3 regions of the Mesorhizobium sp. P170090 genome follow, and region 2 is predicted to be linked to each of the others. Evidence: predicted binding sites of a transcription regulator. Region 2 holds the regulator's gene; each other region holds the start of a gene.
What was found. Region 2 encodes LexA, which represses DNA repair genes until DNA is damaged. Its sites were predicted from a motif close to TGTTCNNNNTGTGTTCNG; they were not measured.
Positions count from the first base shown of each region.

Region 1 (3,277 bases), 980 kb from region 2:
CGCCGCGCGGCGTCGTGCCCACCGACCGGGCAACGGAGCTTGCCGAACCGGTGGCCGAGATCCTGGCGCGGGTGCGCCGGGTGATCGCCAGCGCCGAGCCGTTCGATCCGGCCCGCTCGACGCGCCGCTTCACCATCGGTGCGCCGGATGCGGTGTCGTCCGTGCTCCTGCCGCCGCTGCTCGACCAGATCCGCCTTTTGGCCCCCGGCATCGACATCGGCATCCGGCAACTGCTGCCACGCCAAGGTGAACCGTCGCCCACTACTGCCTGGAGCGACTGTGTCGCCGAACTCGAAGCGCGCGCCATGGATGTCGCGGTGATTCCGTTCGACGGCCTGCCGGCACGCTTCACCGTCGACAAGCTCTATGAGGAGGATTTCGTTGTCGCCATGCGCGCCGGCCACCGCTTCGCCGGCGATCCGTGCCTCGACGCCTATTGCAGCGTGCAGCATATGGTCGTCTCGAGCAATGGCGATCCGAACGGGTTTGTCGACAGGGTGCTGGCTGAACGCGGCCTGTCGCGTCGCGTCGCGCTGACTGTCCCCAACTTCATGTTCGGACTGGCCGTGCTTGCGCAGACTGATCTGATATCGGCCTATCCGCGCCGGTTCCTCGCCATGTATGGCGGCCGTTTCGGTGTCGTCGGCGTCGATGCGCCCATCCGGCTCGGCCACTTCAACATCAACAGCATCGTGCCGAAGGTTGCGCTGATGGATGCGGGTCTGGCCTGGTTGGTCGGCCTGCTCAAACAGAGCGGCAATGCAGCGCGGACTGGCCCAGCCTAAACATTGGCCTTGCCGTCGCGCCGCACTCACAGTTCCTTCTCCGCCAGTTCGCGGAAGGCATCGGGAACCGAGCGCCGGGCTTCCAGCGCCACGGCGCCATAGCCGACAGCCTCTCTGCCAAAGCGCTGGCGGATCTTGTCGATGGCGCGGTCGGCGCCAAAGCGCGCCAGGCCTTGCCTGCTGCCGGGCCGCTGCTTTTCATCGGCAAGCCCGAGCGGCAGCTCCAGCTGCAGCTCGGCACTTTCTTCTAGCTGCGACACCGAGATCGCCAGCAGCGAGATGGTCTTCTCCCGAGGGTTGGCGGCCAGCACGCCGCGCACCAGCTCCCCGGCGATTTCGGCCAGCATCGCGGTTGCCGAAATCGGCTGATCGAGCGTCAGCGAGCGTGTGACAGCGTGCAGATCGGCGAAACGCACGCGCACCGTCACCGTGCGCCCGGGCCGTGATTTCGCCCTGAGCCGGCTGGCGACCCGGTCTGCCAGATGCAGCAGGACGGGTCCGAAGATACGCGCCTCGGCCGGCCGTCTGCCAAGCGCCGACTGCGCGCCGGCGGAATGCGACGGCCTGTGGGTTTCGAGCTTTCGCGGGTCGCGGTTCCATGCCAGCGACGCCAGCTTTTCGCCGGCGGCGGGCCCGAGCAACCTTCGCAGCGCCCCGCTATGCGTTTTTGCCAACTGGCCGATGGTCTCGATGCCGATCTCGGCCAGCCGCGCTCTGGTCGCCGGGCCGACGCCCCACATCAGCCCGACCGGCAGATCATGCAGGAAGGCAAGTTCGGTGTCCGGATCGACCACCACCAGCCCGTCGGGCTTGGCCACCTGCGAGGCGATCTTGGCCAGATGCTTGGTGCGCGCCACGCCGATCGAGATCGGCAGGCCGAGCTCTGCCCGGACGCGCCGACGCACCGTGGCGGCGATCTCGGCCGGCGGCCCGAACAGATGCGTGCAGCCGGCGACGTCGGCAAAGGCTTCATCGATGGAAATCCGCTCGACCAGCGGCGTGAAATCGTCGAGCACCTTGATGGCGGCGTCGCCCAGCCGCTGATAGTCGGCGAAATGGCCGCCGACGAAAATCAGTCCGGGGCAAAGCTCGCGCGCACTTCGTCCGGGCATGCCGCCGCGCACGCCGAAAACCCTGGCTTCGTAGGAGGCGGCAAGCACGACGCCGCCGCCGACGGCGATCGGCTTGCCCCTGAGCGCCGGGTCGAGCAACTGCTCGACCGAGGCGTAGAAGGCGTCGAGATCCGCATGCAGGATGGTGGGCTCCATCCCGACCGTTCCCTTTGCGGCGTTGCAGCATTAGCCGCGTCTGTTGTGAGAGGCGTTTTTGCCGAACAAATAGAGAACAAACAGGGCCTATTGTCAAGCGAAGCGGTTGTCGCCGGCCGGCCCGTTCCAGGTCGGGCTGTCGAGTGCTCCGCCTGGGCATCGGACCTGCGGAACATTGTCTCTCGCCTCGGCGTTCATATCCGCGACGGGACGCTGTTTTTGTGGAGGCCGGTATGGGCCAGTTCGAGATGATCGACCTCGTCAGCGTCATTGACGCCTGCACGAGCGATCGCGTTGCCGGGCACTGCGTGTCAATGGCCAGGGCGGTGGAGGAGTTGCGAGTGCTGACCGGTGATTTCGTATCGCCGGACGAGACGGTGGCCAACGCGCTGTCGGCAGTGGCGCTGGGGCGCGGCTGCGCGGTGGTGTTCGACGAGCGAGCGGGCGCCGACATCTTGCTGACGCCGTAGCGCGGCGGCGCCGGGTTGTGGCAGCCAGAAAAGTCGAACAGCGTGCAAAAAGCTGTGCAGGCATGGCCCCATAACCGGGGCGTGGAAAAGTTCTGCGCGTGGGTGTATTCTCCAGGTCGCAAGCGGTCGCAGACCGCATAGGGGGAGAAATGACATGCCGAGGGTTTCAGAACTCTTTTTCAAAACTGCCATCTTGTTCCTGATGTTGGGGATTGCGGCCGGCCTGCAGATGGCGATCTCGGGTGACCACGCCGCTTTTCCGGCGCACGCGCATATCAATCTGCTCGGTTGGGTGACGAGCGCCATCTTCGGCGGCTACTACGCGCTCAATCCGCAAAAGGCGGCGCGTCGCATCGCCATGATCCACTACGGGCTCTACACACTCGGCCTGGTGATCATGCTGCCGGCGCTGTATGTGATGCTGCAGGGAAACCCGGCGCTTGAACCGATCGTCGCCGGCGGCTCGCTCATCGTCGCCGCTGCCGTTCTGGTTTTTGCTTTCGTGGTGTTTTCGCCCGAAACGGCGCGCTCGGTGTCCGGCGTGGTGCCGGCCTCTCGCTGACTGTTCGCGCGCGGCGATCAAAGTCCGACCCGCATTCGCGACCCGCGACACGGGTTGGCCAGGCCGATGGCCGCAGCCGCTGGCTGCGGTGTCTATCGCCGCGTCGGCGCTTAACATACCCGAGTCCCACCACGTATTATTTCGTGACTATTTGGCGCCGGAACCTTCCCAGATATCGCGCGTTGCGGCGAC
Region 1 is NZ_JBYNWH010000001.1:3,177,301-3,180,577, forward strand. Features, by position in the region: gene AC3EML_RS15130 (LysR family transcriptional regulator) at 1-785, shown strand, start outside; gene dinB (DNA polymerase IV) at 812-2,053, opposite strand; gene AC3EML_RS15140 (hypothetical protein) at 2,287-2,523, shown strand; gene AC3EML_RS15145 (heme-copper oxidase family protein) at 2,678-3,085, shown strand.
Region 1: dinB (DNA polymerase IV) is a predicted target of LexA. The motif match lies at 2,115-2,132, and genes of this name have one in related genera.

Region 2 (3,277 bases):
TTGTCGGGGTGCGCGCCGGCATCCCGGACGAGGTCAACGAAGCGATGCGGCGCACCGGCATCTACCACATCATCTCCATCTCCGGCCTGCACATGGCGCTGGTTGCCGGCACCATCATGGCGTTGCTGCGTGGCGCCTTTGCGCTGTTTCCCGTTTTCTCTTCGCGCCGGCCGGTGAAGAAATATGCGGCCGCGGCAGCGCTTGTCTCGATCGCCGCCTATCTCGTTATTTCAGGCGTCGTGGTTGCCGCCGAGCGCAGCTTCATCATGCTGGCGGTCATGCTTGTCGCCGTGCTGTTTGATCGCGCCGCACTCACCATGCGCAATCTGGCGATCTCCGCCATTGCCGTCATCCTGGTGTCGCCGCACGAGGTGGTCGGTCCCAGCTTCCAGATGTCGTTTGCCGCCACCGCCGCCCTTGTCGGCGCCTATGCCGGCTGGGCCGATTACCGCGCCGACAAGGTGAGAACGCCGCCGGCAAAGCGCTCCTTCGTCGGCTTCCTGTCGCGAAAATTCGCGCTGGCCATGGGCGGCCTCGCAATGACCTCGATCATCGCCGGCAGTGCAACCTTGCTGTTCGCCATCTGGCATTTTCAGCGTGTGTCGCCGCTCAGCCTGATCGCCAATCTGGCCGTGATGCCGATTGTTTCGTTGATCGTCATGCCCTTTGCCGTGCTCAGCGCACTGGCGATGCCGTTCGGCGCCGACGGGCCGTTCCTCTATGTGATGGGCAAAGGTCTGATGGCGATGATCGCTATATCGGCCTGGATTTCCGAGCGCTCGCCGGTCGACGCCGTCGGGCTGATCTCCATCCGCTCGGTGCTGTTAGTGGCGGTCGCCCTCGTCATCGCCACCATGGCCACCACCTGGCTCAGGTTGGCGGCCGTGCCTTTCGCGCTGGCCGGCCTGTTGACGGTGCCGCAGGTGCTTACGCCAGACGTGCTCATATCCGAGGATGCGCATCTGGTGGCCATGCCGATCGGTGGCGGCGAACTCGCCCTCAACCGCGAACGCTCCAACGAATTCACCACGGACAATTGGAAACGGGCGCTGCGGGCCGAAACCATTATCCCACCTGAGATTTTCGAGGCAACAGATACGCGGTTCGATCTCGATCCGCTCGATCTGCCGCCCGGCTCGCCCTTCTATTGCACCGGCGATCTCTGTATCGCCCGGCACCCTTCCGGAGCCATTGTAGCGCTTGCGAAAGACCGCAAGACGGCGCGGCCGGCCTGTGCCTTCGCGAGCCTGATCGTCATCGATGACGCCACCGCCTACAATCCGTGCCGCGACCCGCTGGTGCTGGTCGTGACGAAGAAACAGCTGGCCCGCGACGGCAGCGCCGCCGTCTTCTTCGATCCGCAATCGGCAGCTGCAGCGCCAACCATCCGCTTCGCCGTCGACAAGCCGTATCGCCCCTGGCACGAGCAACGCCGCTTCTCCCGCGAAGCGCGCGGCCTGCCGCCTTACAACCAGCGTGAAAAGTACAAACCCAAGCCGGCTCAGTAGCGCCGGATCAATCCGACAAGCTTGCCCTGCACCTTCACCCTGTCCGGTCCAAAAATGCGGGTCTCGTAGGCCGGGTTGGCGGCTTCCAGGGCGATCGAGGCGCCCTTGCGGCGGAAGCGTTTCAGGGTCGCTTCCTCATCGTCGACCAACGCCACCACGATCTCGCCGGGGCTGGCTGTGTCGGCATTGCGGATGATGACCGTGTCGCCATCGAAAATGCCGGCCTCGATCATCGAATCGCCCTTGACCTCGAGCGCGTAGTGTTCACCGCCCATGATCATGTCGGGCGGCACCGAGATCGAATGGGTCTGATGCTGGATGGCGTCGATCGGCACACCGGCAGCAATGCGTCCCATCACCGGGATCGACACCGCCGAAACGGCGTCGTCATTGCCGGCCGACATCGAACGCGACGGCGAGCCCGGCTTGATCTGGCGGCCGATACCGCCTTGGCCCATCGCGCCTTGTCCTTGGCCGCCTTGCCCTTGGCCGGTTTGACCAAGACTGCCCTGAATGACGCTCGGCGAAAACTTCCTCGCCGCATTGAGGCCTGGTGCGATCGAGTCGGGCAGCCGCAGCACTTCCAGCGCGCGCGCCCGGTTCGGCAGCCGGCGAATGAAACCGCGCTCCTCAAGCGCCGTGATCAGGCGGTGGATGCCGGACTTGGAGGCGAGGTCAAGCGCTTCCTTCATCTCATCGAAGGACGGCGGGATTCCGCTCTCCTTCAGGCGTTCATGGATGAACATCAGAAGCTCATGTTGTTTGCGCGTCAGCATCGCGGCCCCCAGGGGTTCTGAAACCAGAATCAGAAAAAACAAACCCAGAACAAACACTATCTGTTCCAGTTGTGTTCCGCAACCTTTTAAAGTTTAATGAATGTGTTGACGTTTTGTTCAGCGTGACGTTCGGCACCGCGAGCGGCGCTCGTAGTCGTTCGCCGGCAACGGGGTGAAACGAAGACAAAGTGCCCTGCGTCGTCGGCTACGATCGCCGCTTCCTTTTCGGACGGGGCTGCGCAGCATCCGCCCCGGGTTCACTCTGGGCATAGACCTGCAGCGTGTAGCCGATGTGAGCGGTCATCAGAGTTTTCGCACGTTCGACGTCGCGATCGAGGGCCGCTTCCATCAGGGCGGTATGGTGTTCGATCGCCACGGCGTCGCGCAGGGCCGCCACGGCCTTCCGGTGGCCATCCGTGCGGCCGGCGGCGGCGCGCAGCGTCGGCGCCAGACCCAGGAAGCGGTGATGGCGATGCAATTGGTCGGAAATCGTCGCATTGAAGCGCAGCAGCCAGCTGGATGTCGCGGCACTGAGCAGCGCCGCATGGAAGGCATCGTGTTTTTCGTACCACGCGTCGACCGCATCATCCGATGGATCGTCGAGAACAGACCCGCACCGTGAGAGACGATAGTGGGCGGCAACGACCGCGTCTTCCCACTCACGGTCGCCCTCCTCGATCGATTCCACCAGCAGGGGCAGTTCGACCACCAGCCGCGCACGCGCCAAATCCTCGAGCTCCGCCCGAGAGACGGGAGCGACCGCAAACCCGCGGTTGCTGATGGCGGTCACAAGCCGTTCCGCCTCCAGCCGCGACAGCGCCTCGCGCAACGGCGTCCAGCCGATGCCGTAGGTGTTGCGCAGCGTGCTCAGCTTCAACGGCGCGGCAGGCGCCAGCCGGGTCGCAAGAATATCGCGCCTGAGCAGGCGATAGGCCGCTTCCGTCTTCGAGGTCTGCTCGTCATCCAGCATCGTGATCCATCAGACATAAACGC
Region 2 is NZ_JBYNWH010000001.1:4,160,679-4,163,955, forward strand. Features, by position in the region: gene AC3EML_RS20155 (ComEC/Rec2 family competence protein) at 1-1,508, shown strand, start outside; gene lexA (transcriptional repressor LexA) at 1,502-2,284, opposite strand; gene AC3EML_RS20165 (GntR family transcriptional regulator) at 2,490-3,254, opposite strand.

Region 3 (3,277 bases), 3.3 Mb from region 2:
TGCAGTCGGGGCAGAAAGCGGAAACGACTGTCGCCAAGCTGGGACAGACACTCTTCAATCCTTCGGCGGGAACCGTCAGTCGAAAAATCATCGACCACCACGCACTCGAACGCAGTGTACGTCTGCGCCGCTACGGATCGGATCGCAGTGTCGATGAATGCCTCTTGATTGAAACAGCCTACGCAAACGGATACGGTTGGTAGCGCGATGTGAGAACCAGCCCCGCTTGGGACGATGTTTTCTTTCAAGAGGCGCTTCTCCGTACACCAGATTTGATCGCCTGAGATATTCCGTCGATCAACTGGCGATGTTTCTTTGCCAAATTTCTCTCTGTCGAAGCGAGTTTTGCCCCGCACTCAAGATCGCAATTGCCGCATGTTGACCCTACAGCACGGGTATCGCCCTCCTACCAAATTCGAGATTGTCAGAGCCATGCTGCGTCATGGCCACAAGCTCAGAAAAGGGCACCCTTCCGCGAAGTCGCAACCTGCTCTTCAGGCCAGTATGCTGTCGAACGATCCGTTCATATCCTATTCGGGAATGTCCGGTACGCCGCTCGGATTAGCAAGTCATATGCCTTTTCTTCCACGCGGCCACCGCGCCTGGTTTCTCATCTCGCCAACCTGGTCCATCGAAAACAGTGCTAGCGTCAAAACCATCCGGACCTATGCCGTTCTGCATAGACTCAAGAACCCCCGTCACGCGCTAATCTTCCTATCCAACACTCAGGCAGAGGCTGATCTGTTGAACCAGTCCGGCGAGGCCGCCGTCCTGCACAACAAGACGTCAACAACCTCCGAACACATATTCAGGCCTCTCGATGACGTCCCTGTAGAATTTGATGCAATCTACAATGCGCAGCTGGCTCCGTGGAAGCGCCATGACTTGTCGCTTGGCATCCAGCGTTGCGCATTTGTCTTCTATCGAGATTCAAGCGGATCCTCCACGACGGAGTCGGAAAGAGCGCGAATAAATCGGCATAGGGAGCTCGCGCCGCATCACGTCTTTATCAACGAGTTTGACGGCACCGGCAAGCCGGTCCGATTGGCACCGGCTCAGGTGAACACGCATCTAAATCGTGCAGCCGTGGGAATTTGTCTCTCTCACCTGGAAGGACCAATGTTCGCCAGCACGGAATATCTTCTCGCGGGCCTTCCAGTGGTCACGACGCCGAACCATGGCGGCCGAGACCTTTATCTGGATGACGACTATTCGCTCACAGTTCCACCCGATCCTCGATCCATCGCGGAGGCTGTCTTAGCGCTGAAGGAGCGACGAATTCCCCGGGATTACATTCGTTCGCAAACTTTGAAACGAATCGAACGAGACCGCGGGCGGTTCATAGACCTTGTAAACGAGATTTTTCTGGAGAGCGGCTCTTCGCGCCGGATCGCCATGCCTTGGCCTTTCCGATATCCTGTCATGGAGTGGCTTCCACCGCAGGTCGCGATCGATCGATCGCTTTCAGGTTCGGTCGATGCCTTCATCACCGCTTAGAAGCAACACCCTCAGATTGCCGAAGGGCCTAGTCGCCCTTGTTAAACGCGGTCGAGGAGGCGGAGCAGCCGTTCCATTTTGCTTAACCATCTTCCGTTTTTGCAACCGGCACAGCGCGCTGCAACCACCACGAATGCATGTTCCTGTAATGTTCTTGCCTTGGCCTAAAATCTATGGTTGTCTTGTCCTGACGTCGCTCGCGGTCTGAACCACAAGGCCGAGGCGAGCCGGTATCCGGGGGCAGAGCAAGATGGTGGCGCGGGTTCGCACGGTGGCTTTCCAGGGCATCGAGGCCGTGCCGGTCGATGTCCAGGTGATGATCGCGCCGGGCAAGGTCGGCATGCAGATCGTCGGGCTGGCCGACAAGGCGGTGGCCGAAAGCCGCGAGCGCGTGCAGGCGGCACTGCATGCGTCGGGGCTGTCGATGCCGTCGAAGAAGGTGACGGTCAACCTGGCGCCTGCCGATCTTCCCAAGGAAGGCAGCCATTACGATCTGCCGATCGCGCTCGGCCTGATGGCTGCACTCGGCGCCATTCCGGGCGACATGCTGGCCTCCTATGTCGTGCTCGGAGAATTGTCGCTCGACGGCACCATTGCCACGGTCGCCGGTGCGCTGCCGGCGGCGATCGGCGCCAATGCCGAGGGAAAAGGCCTGATCTGCCCGTTCGGCTGCGGGCCGGAAGCGGCCTGGGCGGGCAAGGATTTCGACATATTGGCGCCGCGCAGCCTGATTGCCATCGCCAATCATTTTCGCGGCACGCAGGTGCTGTCGCGGCCCGAGCCCGGCATCCATGTCTCGGCGCGCGACCTGCCCGACCTTTCCGACATCAAGGGCCAGGAAAGCGCCAAGCGGGCGCTGGAAGTGGCGGCGGCCGGCGGCCACAATCTGTTGATGGTCGGGCCTCCCGGCTCGGGAAAATCGATGCTGGCGCAGAGGCTGCCTTCAATTCTGCCACCACTGGCGCCCAAGGAACTTCTTGAAGTCTCGATGATCGCCTCGGTGGCCGGCGAGCTCGGCGAAGGCAAGCTCACCGACCGGCGGCCGTTCCGCGCCCCGCACCATTCGGCTTCGATGGCGGCAATGGTCGGCGGCGGCATCAGGGCGCGGCCGGGCGAAGTATCGCTTGCCCATAACGGCGTCCTGTTCCTCGACGAGTTTCCCGAATTCACGCCGCAGACCTTGGATGCGCTGCGCCAGCCGCTGGAGACCGGCGACTGCATGATCGCGCGCGCCAACCACCGCGTCACCTATCCAGCGCGCATCCAGCTGGTGGCGGCGATGAACCCGTGCCGTTGCGGCATGGCCGGCGAGCCCGGCTATCGCTGCCTGCGCGGCGAGCGCTGCCGCACCGACTACCAGGCGCGCATCTCCGGCCCGCTGCTCGACCGCATCGATCTCAGGATCGAAGTGCCGGCGGTCTCGGCCGCCGACCTGATCCGGCCCGACCGGGCGGAGAAAAGTGCAGCCGTCGCCCAGCGCGTGGCGCGCGCCCGCACCATCCAGCGCGAACGTTTCGAGCGGCTGGGCGTCACCAGCGCCACCACCAACGCCCATTGCTCGCCTTCTGTCATCGAGGACATCGCCGCGCCGGACGCAGCCGGCCTGTCGCTGCTGAAAGACGCCAGCGAGAAACTCGGCTTTTCTGCGCGCGCCTATCACCGCGTGCTTAAAGTGGCGCGCACACTGGCCGACCTCGACGCCAGCGAAACCGTCGGCCGCATTCACCTGGCCGAGGCGATTTCCTACCGCATGATGTCGGAGCGGGTAGCGCAGGCGGCT
Region 3 is NZ_JBYNWH010000001.1:887,994-891,270, reverse strand. Features, by position in the region: gene AC3EML_RS04455 (glycosyltransferase family 2 protein) at 1-248, opposite strand, end outside; gene AC3EML_RS04450 (glycosyltransferase) at 433-1,497, shown strand; gene AC3EML_RS04445 (YifB family Mg chelatase-like AAA ATPase) at 1,748-3,277, shown strand, end outside.
Region 3: AC3EML_RS04445 (YifB family Mg chelatase-like AAA ATPase) is a predicted target of LexA. The motif match lies at 1,636-1,653, and genes of this name have one in related genera.